2 regions of the Pseudomonas beijingensis genome follow, and region 2 is predicted to be linked to the other one. Evidence: predicted binding sites of a transcription regulator. Region 2 holds the regulator's gene; the other holds the start of a gene.
What was found. The regulator sigma-54, encoded in region 2, starts transcription at its own class of promoters, with help from an activator protein. The targets are predictions, from matches to a motif close to ANTGGCATNNANNTTGCTNT.
Positions count from the first base shown of each region.

Region 1: the regulator sigma-54 is predicted to act here: its motif matches at 1,509-1,528, upstream of PSH84_RS13660 (CmpA/NrtA family ABC transporter substrate-binding protein).

Region 1 covers NZ_CP117425.1:3,014,389-3,018,664, reverse strand. Annotated here, with positions in the region: gene rmf (ribosome modulation factor) at 1-112, shown strand, start outside; gene PSH84_RS13665 (quinone-dependent dihydroorotate dehydrogenase) at 401-1,420, opposite strand; gene PSH84_RS13660 (CmpA/NrtA family ABC transporter substrate-binding protein) at 1,653-2,864, shown strand; gene PSH84_RS13655 (ANTAR domain-containing response regulator) at 2,879-3,454, shown strand; gene PSH84_RS13650 (nitrate/nitrite transporter) at 3,906-4,276, shown strand, end outside.
Region 2 covers NZ_CP117425.1:2,041,726-2,046,001, reverse strand. Annotated here, with positions in the region: gene lptC (LPS export ABC transporter periplasmic protein LptC) at 1-456, shown strand, start outside; gene lptA (lipopolysaccharide transport periplasmic protein LptA) at 443-991, shown strand; gene lptB (LPS export ABC transporter ATP-binding protein) at 991-1,716, shown strand; gene PSH84_RS09170 (RNA polymerase factor sigma-54) at 1,881-3,374, shown strand; gene hpf (ribosome hibernation-promoting factor, HPF/YfiA family) at 3,451-3,759, shown strand; partial or broken gene ptsN (PTS IIA-like nitrogen regulatory protein PtsN) at 3,772-4,236, shown strand; gene rapZ (RNase adapter RapZ) at 4,239-4,276, shown strand, end outside.

The DNA of each region.
Region 1 (4,276 bases), 970 kb from region 2:
GGTACGTCAAGCCTGGATCAATGGCTGGCGAGAAGGACGCGGCGACAACTGGGACGGTATGACCGGCACTGCGGGTATCCATAGACTCAACGAACTTCACGCCGTCGGCTGACACAGGGCTTAATACTCAAGAACTCGACAATTTGAAACCCATATCGATTTAACCACGCACGTCCCATCCGGGCGGCGGGCTACGGCCCAGGGGGCTCCTTCGAGGAGCCCTTTTTAATGCCTGGGTTATTAACTTGAGTTGCAACATGTTGTGGCGAGGCCCTGTGGGAGCAAGGCTTGCCCGCGATGAAGACAACGCGGTCTGTCTGGAACCGAGGCGACCTTATCGCGAGCAAGCTTTGCTCCCACAGAAAACCTGCTCGCCACAATAGAGCCGAGCACTCCTGAATCAACCCAACGCCGCAATCGCATCCACCGACTCACGAATCAACGCCGGCCCCTTGTAGATGAAGCCCGAGTAAACCTGCACCAGGCTCGCCCCGGCGGTGATCTTCTCGGCGGCATGCCTGCCTTCGGTAATCCCGCCCGCCGCGATGATCGGCAAGCGCCCCGCCAACTCAGCGGCCAGCACCTTCACGGTGTGGGTGCTCTTGTCACGCACGGGCGCGCCAGACAAACCGCCCGCCTCGTCACCGTGCTCCAGCCCTTCGACGCCTTCGCGCCCCAGGGTCGTGTTGGTGGCGATCACCGCGTCCATGCCCGTCTCGATCAGGGCCTGGGCCACCTGGCTGGTCTCTTCGTCGGTCATGTCCGGGGCGATCTTGATCGCCAGTGGCACATGCCGACCATGGGTCAAAGCCAGTTCCGCGCGACGCCGGGCCAGGTCGGCCAGTAGTTGCTTGAGGGAATCACCGAATTGCAGGCTGCGCAGCCCCGGGGTGTTGGGAGAGCTGACGTTGACGGTCACGTAGCTGGCGTGGGCGTAGACCTTGTCCAGGCAGATCAGGTAGTCGTCGACGGCGCGCTCCACCGGCGTGTCGAAGTTCTTGCCGATGTTGATGCCGAGCACGCCCTTGTATTTGGCCGCGGCCACGCGGGCCAGCAGGTTGTCGACGCCCAGGTTGTTGAAGCCCATGCGATTGATGATCGCCTCGGCTTGCGGCAGGCGGAAGAGCCGTGGCTTGGGGTTGCCCGGCTGCGGGCGCGGAGTGACGGTGCCGATTTCCACGAAACCGAAACCCAACTGGGCGAAGCCGTCGATGGCCGCGCCATTCTTGTCCAGGCCCGCCGCCAACCCGACCGGGTTGGGAAACTCCAGGCCCATGACCGTCACCGGCAATTTCACCGGCGCCTTGCACAGCAAACCGTTGAGGCCGAGGCGTCCGCCCGCGCCGATCAAGTCCAGGGACAGGTCGTGGGAAGTTTCCGGGGAGAGTTTGAACAGCAGTTCACGGGCCAGGGTGTACATGGGCGGCTTTGACTCGGGCGACGAAATGAGGCGGCGATTATAGCCGGGCAACGGCGGCTCAAGCGAGGCGCCCGCACAAAACGATAGCGCTGGCATATGCCTTGCACCCTTTTGGTCATCAGCGCCCATGCCAGCGACGGAATGAGTGCCACACTGTTTTAAGGGACAACGGCGTCGTCGTCCGGTCTCCTGAGCCCGGACACGGCGCTTTTTTATGCGGAAGGTGATACCGATGAATGAAGTTCCAGCCAACCCCCTGGCCTGGGTCAACGGCAGCGATGCCCCGGAAAAGAGCGCGATCAACCTCGGTTTCATGGCCTTGAGCGACTGTGCCCCGGTGGTGGTCGCTGCCACCCAGGGCTTCGCCCAACCCTACGGCCTGACCCTGAACCTCAAGCGCCAAGCGTCCTGGGCCAACCTGCGGGACAAACTGGTCAGCGGTGAAATCGATGCCGCCCACAGCCTGTATGGCCTGATCTATGCGGTGCATCTGGGCATCGGCGGCGTGGCACCGACCGACATGGCGGTGCTGATGGGGCTGAACCAGAACGGCCAGAGCATCAACCTGTCCCATGGCTTGCAGGCCCAAGGCGTGACCAGTCCTGAAGCACTGGAACGGCACGTGCACCAAACTCGCCCGAAACTGACCTTCGCCCAGACCTTCCCCACCGGCACCCACGCCATGTGGCTCTATTACTGGCTTGCAGCCCAGGGCATCCACCCCTTGTCGGACGTCGACAGTGTGGTGGTGCCGCCGCCGCAAATGATCGCGCACCTGCAAGCCGGGCGCATCGACGGGTTTTGTGTCGGCGAGCCGTGGTGCGCCAGCGCGGTGAAGCAGAACCTCGGTTTTACCCTTGCGACCACCCAGACCATCTGGCCCGACCACCCGGAAAAAGTCCTGGGCTGCACCCAGGCGTTCGTCGAGCAATACCCCAATACCGCCCGGGCCTTGGTGATGGCAATCCTCGAAGCCAGCCGCTTCATCGAACAGAGCAACGAAAACCGCCGCAGCACCGCGCAACTATTGAGTGCACCGGAATACCTCGACGCCCCGCTGGACTGCATCGAGCCGCGCCTGCTGGGGATCTATGCCGACGGCTTGGGCAACAGCTGGCAGGATCCCCACGCAATGCGCTTTCATGGCGGCGGCGAAGTGAACCTGCCGTACCTGTCCGACGGCATGTGGTTCATGACCCAGTTCCGTCGCTGGGGCCTGCTGCGTGAAGACCCGGATTACCTGGCCGTGGCCAGGGACGTCCAACAGCTCAAACTGTACCGTGAAGCCTGCGCTGCACTCGACATCGCGTCTGCGGACCAGGACATGCGCAGCAGCCAACTGATCGACGGCACCACCTGGGACGGCTCGGACCCGGCCGGGTACGCCCGCAGCTTCAAACTGCACGCCTTGAGCGATGCGGCTCCCCTTCTCGCCAGCCGCTGACAGGAGCCACGACCATGCTGCGTATCCTGCTGATCAACGACACCGCGAAAAAAGTCGGCCGCCTCAAGGCTGCCCTGATTGAGGCCGGCTTCGAAGTGATCGACGAATCCGGCCTGACCATCGACCTGCCGGCGCGCGTCGAAACGGTGCGTCCGGACGTGATCCTGATCGATACCGAGTCACCCGGACGCGATGTGATGGAACAAGTGGTGCTGGTCAGCCGCGACCAGCCACGACCGATCGTCATGTTTACCGACGAGCACGACCCCAATGTGATGCGCCAGGCGATCAAGTCGGGCGTCAGTGCCTACATCGTCGAAGGCATCCACGCTGCGCGCCTGCAACCGATCCTCGACGTGGCCATGGCCCGCTTCGAAAGCGACCAGGCCCTGCGTGCCCAACTCCTGGCCCGGGACCAGCAACTGGCCGAACGCAAGCGCATCGAACTGGCCAAGGGCATGCTGATGAAGATGAAGGAGTGCAACGAAGAACAGGCCTATACCCTGATGCGCCGCCAGGCCATGAGCCGCCAGCAGAAGCTGATCCAGGTGGCGGAGCAGATCATTGCCATGAACGAGTTGCTCGGCTGACAGCCTTGTAGCGCCTGGCCTGACGCCATCGCGAGCAAGCTCGCTCCCACAGGTCCTGTAGCCACTGGAGTTCCAATGTGGGAGCGGGCTTGCTCGCGAAAGCGGCTTTCCATTCAACATCGATGTCGACTGACCGGACGCCTTCGCGAGCAAGCCCGCTCCCACAGGTATTGTGCCCACTGAAGATCCATTGTGGGAGCGAGCTTGCTCGCGATAGCCCTCACGCCAATCCCTCCTGTTGGCACAGATCTCGCTTAAGCAATCCCACAGGTAACCAACGGCGGTTGCCCCACCTACGACAAAGACGTCGCACACCCACCTTGCCTCTCTGGCAATCCGGGTTGCGGCGTTTTTTTGTTTTGGCTCTTCGGAGCCGGTGGTGCGACCACAGACGGCGCACTGCTTCTGAGCACTGACTCATTTCTCGAGACTTTTACAGCTGAGGTGCGCGATGAATTCAAGCTTCTGGAAATCCGGCCACACCCCGACACTGTGCGCGGCCTTCCTCTATTTCGACCTGAGTTTCATGGTCTGGTACCTGCTCGGTCCACTGGCAGTGCAGATCTCCGCCGACCTGCACCTGACCACCCAGCAACGCGGCCTGATGGTCGCGACGCCGATCCTGGCCGGTGCCGTACTGCGTCTGTTCATGGGCTTGCTGGCCGATCGCATCTCGCCGAAAACCGCCGGCATGGTCGGCCAGGTGATTGTGATCGGTGCGTTGTTTTGCGCCTGGAAACTGGGCATCCACAGCTACGAACAAGCCCTGCTGCTCGGCCTGTTCCTGGGCGTGGCCGGCGCTTCGTTCGCCGTGGCCCTGCC
Region 2 (4,276 bases):
CAGGTCGAGGAGCGGATCGACTGGTATGCGACCAACACCCATACCCTGCAGTACCTGCCCGACGGCAAAGTGCAATATGAGATGACGTCCGACAAGGTCGACCACGTAAAGGCCACTGACATTACGCTGGTCACCAAACCGGACCTGAACATGTTCCGCGGCACCGAATTCCCGTGGCATGTGCAGAGCGAGCACGCCGAAGTCAATTCCGGCGGCACCGAAGTGGAACTGATCGACTCGGTACGCGTTGCCCGAACCGACGAGAAAAACCGCACGACCATCATCACCAGCACACGCATGACCGTATTCCCACAGCAAGAATATGCGCAGACCGAGCAACCCGTTAGAATCGACGGCGCCGGGGGTGTATCGACCGGCACGGGAATGAAAGCGTATTTGAAGGAAAGCAGGATACACCTGCTATCGAACGTAAGAGGACAGTATGAAGCTCGCTAAAACCCTCCCTATTTTGCTCAGTCTGGGCGCAGCACTGGGAAGCGCGAGCGCCTGGGCTCTTCCCAACGACCGCGACCAGCCTATCCGCATCCAGGCCGACGACGCCCAACTCGACGACAAGAATGGCGTCGCCACCTATAAAGGCGACGTGATCATCACCCAGGGCTCGATGAAGGTCACCGGCAACACCGTGACCATCACCCGCACCCCAGCTGGCGATATCGATGTGGTGACTTCGGTGGGCAACCTGGCCTATTTCGAGCAGATGCAAACCGTGGGCGACACTAAGCCCGTCCAGGGCTACGGGGTGACCATCCAGTACCACGCCTCCCAGGATCGCGTGGTCCTGATCGACCGCGCCAAGGTCGTCGACAAGGACAACAACGTTACCCAGGGCGAGAAAATCGTCTACGACACGGTCAAGAAGCTGGCCAGTGCCGGTCGCGCCACCGGTAGCAAGGTGACCGAGTCGCGTCCGCGCATCGACATGGTGATCCAGCCGAAAAAGAAAACCGACGAGCAGAAGGCCCAGTAATGGCAACTCTGAAAGCTCAGCACTTGGCCAAGAGCTACAAGAGCCGTCAAGTAGTGCGTGATGTCAGCCTGTCCATCGACAGCGGCCAGATCGTTGGCCTGCTCGGTCCTAACGGCGCGGGCAAGACCACTTGCTTCTACATGATCGTCGGCCTGGTCCAGGCCGATCAGGGGCGCGTGTTGATCGACGACCTGGATGTCAGCCACCAGCCGATGCACGGCCGGGCGAAGGCAGGTATCGGCTATTTGCCGCAAGAAGCGTCGATCTTCCGCAAACTGTCGGTAGCCGACAACATCATGGCGATCCTCGAGACCCGCAAGGAACTCGACAAGGCCGGCCGTCGCCAGGAACTGGAAAGCCTGCTACAGGAATTCCACATCAGCCACATTCGCGACAACCTGGGCATGAGCCTGTCGGGTGGTGAACGGCGTCGTGTGGAAATCGCCCGCGCCCTGGCCACCGCACCGAAGTTCATCCTGCTCGACGAACCGTTCGCCGGCGTGGACCCGATTTCGGTGGGCGACATCAAGCAGATCATCCATCACCTCAAGGCCAAGGGTATCGGTGTGCTGATCACCGACCACAACGTGCGCGAGACCCTGGACATCTGCGAAACCGCCTACATTGTCAATGACGGCCAATTGATCGCCGAAGGTGACTCCGCCGCGATCCTGGCCAATGACCTGGTCAAGGAAGTGTACCTGGGCCATGAGTTCCGCCTGTAAGCACACGTGTCTGGCGAATTGCCCGGGCGTCGTTTAATTTTATTATGGCGACGCTCTAGGCAAACACTTCAGTTTCAGGCATATAATTTGCTTAAGTTTGGCGCTCCGGCGCCCTGTAGTGGATGGCGCATGTGCGCCGGCGAATAAGGTGTTAAGCCCCTGCCATGAAACCATCGCTAGTCTTGAGAATGGGCCAGCAGCTGACGATGACACCGCAGCTGCAACAGGCCATCCGCCTGCTCCAATTGTCGACCCTGGACCTGCAACAGGAAATCCAGGAGGCCCTGGAGTCCAATCCGATGCTCGAACGCCAGGAAGAAGGCGACGACTTCGATAACACAGACCCGCTGGCCGACAACGTCGAGCAGAAGCCCAACACCGAGATCCCGGAACCGTCCTACCAGGAAGCCGCCCCGACGGTGGACAACCTCGAGGATGGCGAATGGAACGAACGCATTCCCAACGAGCTGCCCGTGGACACGGCCTGGGAAGATGTCTACCAGACCAGCGCCAGCAACCTGCCCAGCAGCGATGACGACGAGTGGGACTTCACCACCCGCACCTCTGCCGGTGAGAGCCTGCAAAGCCACCTGTTGTGGCAACTGAACCTGGCGCCGATGTCCGACACCGATCGCCTGATCGCCGTGACGCTGATCGATTGCATCAACAACCAGGGCTACCTGGACGAGACCCTCGAAGAAATCCTCGAAGCCTTCGACCCCGAGCTCGACATCGAGCTGGACGAGATCGAAGCCGTTCTCCATCGCATCCAGCAATTCGAACCGGCCGGCATCGGCGCCCGCAACCTGGGCGAGTGCCTGTTGCTGCAATTGCGCCAGTTATCCGCCAAGACGCCATGGCTGGCCGAAGCCAAGCGACTGGTCACCGATTACATCGACCTGCTGGGCGGTCGCGACTACAGCCAATTGATGCGTCGCATGAAGCTCAAGGAAGATGAACTGCGCCAGGTCATCGAGCTGGTGCAGAGCCTCAACCCGCGCCCCGGCTCGCAGATCGAATCCACCGAGCCTGAGTACGTGGTCCCCGACGTGATCGTGCGCAAGCACAACGATCGCTGGCTGGTGGAGCTCAACCAGGAGTCGGTGCCCAAGCTGCGGGTCAATGCCCAGTACGCCGGTTTCGTCAAGCGCGCCGACACCAGCGCCGATAACACCTTCATGCGCAACCAGTTGCAGGAAGCCCGCTGGTTCATCAAGAGCCTGCAAAGCCGCAACGAAACCCTGATGAAAGTAGCCACCCAGATCGTCGAGCACCAGCGCGGCTTCCTGGAGTACGGCGATGAAGCGATGAAACCATTGGTCCTGCATGACATTGCCGAAGCGGTGGGCATGCACGAATCGACGATTTCCCGGGTGACCACCCAAAAATTCATGCATACCCCCCGGGGCATCTATGAATTGAAATACTTTTTCTCCAGCCATGTCAGCACCTCCGAAGGCGGCGAATGCTCGTCCACGGCCATCCGCGCGATCATCAAAAAACTGGTGGCCGCGGAAAATCAGAAAAAGCCGTTGAGTGACAGCAAGATCGCTGGTTTACTGGAGGCACAAGGCATTCAGGTGGCCCGCCGTACCGTCGCCAAGTACCGCGAATCCCTCGGGATCGCGCCTTCGAGCGAACGCAAGCGGCTGATGTAACAGGCCACGCCACAGCGTTCCAGTGGCAGGCATTTCTGCCTGCCGCTTTATGCACTGGCAACGAAGGAGAAGCTGTATGCAAGTCAACATCAGTGGACACCAACTGGAAGTGACCGAACCCCTGCGCACCTACATCGGCGAAAAACTCGACCGATTGGAGAGGCATTTCGACAAGATCACCAACGTGCAAGTCACGATGAACGTCGAGAAGCTGCTGCAGAAAATCGAAGCCACGCTGCATATCCCCGGCGGAGAAGTGGTTGCCAACGCAGAGCACACAGACATGTATGCCGCGATTGACCTGCTGACCGACAAGCTGGATCGCCAACTCAAAAAGCATAAGGAAAAGACCCAGAGCCTCCTCCAGGGCGCGACCGGTCGTTAACCCCCCCAATCCATGATCCGACTAGAAACCATCCTGACCCCCGGCCGTTCCCAAGTGAACGCGCCGGGCGGCAGTAAAAAAGAAAGCCCTCGAACAAATTGCCAACCTGATCCACCGCGAGGTGCCGGATCTGGGAATGCAAGACGTCTTCGAGGCCCTGGTTGCCCGTGAAAAACTCGGTTCCACCGGTTTTGGCAACGGCATCGCCATTCCTCACTGCCGTCTCAAGGGTTGTGCCGCGCCGATCAGCGCGTGTTGCACCTTGATACCCCCATAGATTTCGACGCCATCGACGGCGCTCCGGTCGACCTGCTGTTTGTATTGCTGGTTCCGGAAGCGGCGACCGATGCGCATCTTGAGCTGCTGCGCCAGATAGCCAGCATGCTGGACCGCAAGGAAGTGCGCGAAAAACTGCGCAGCGCGCCGAGTAACGAAGCTTTGTACCAGGTGGTCCTGGACGAGCAGAACGGTCATTAAACATGCGCATGATCATCGTCAGTGGCCGCTCCGGCTCCGG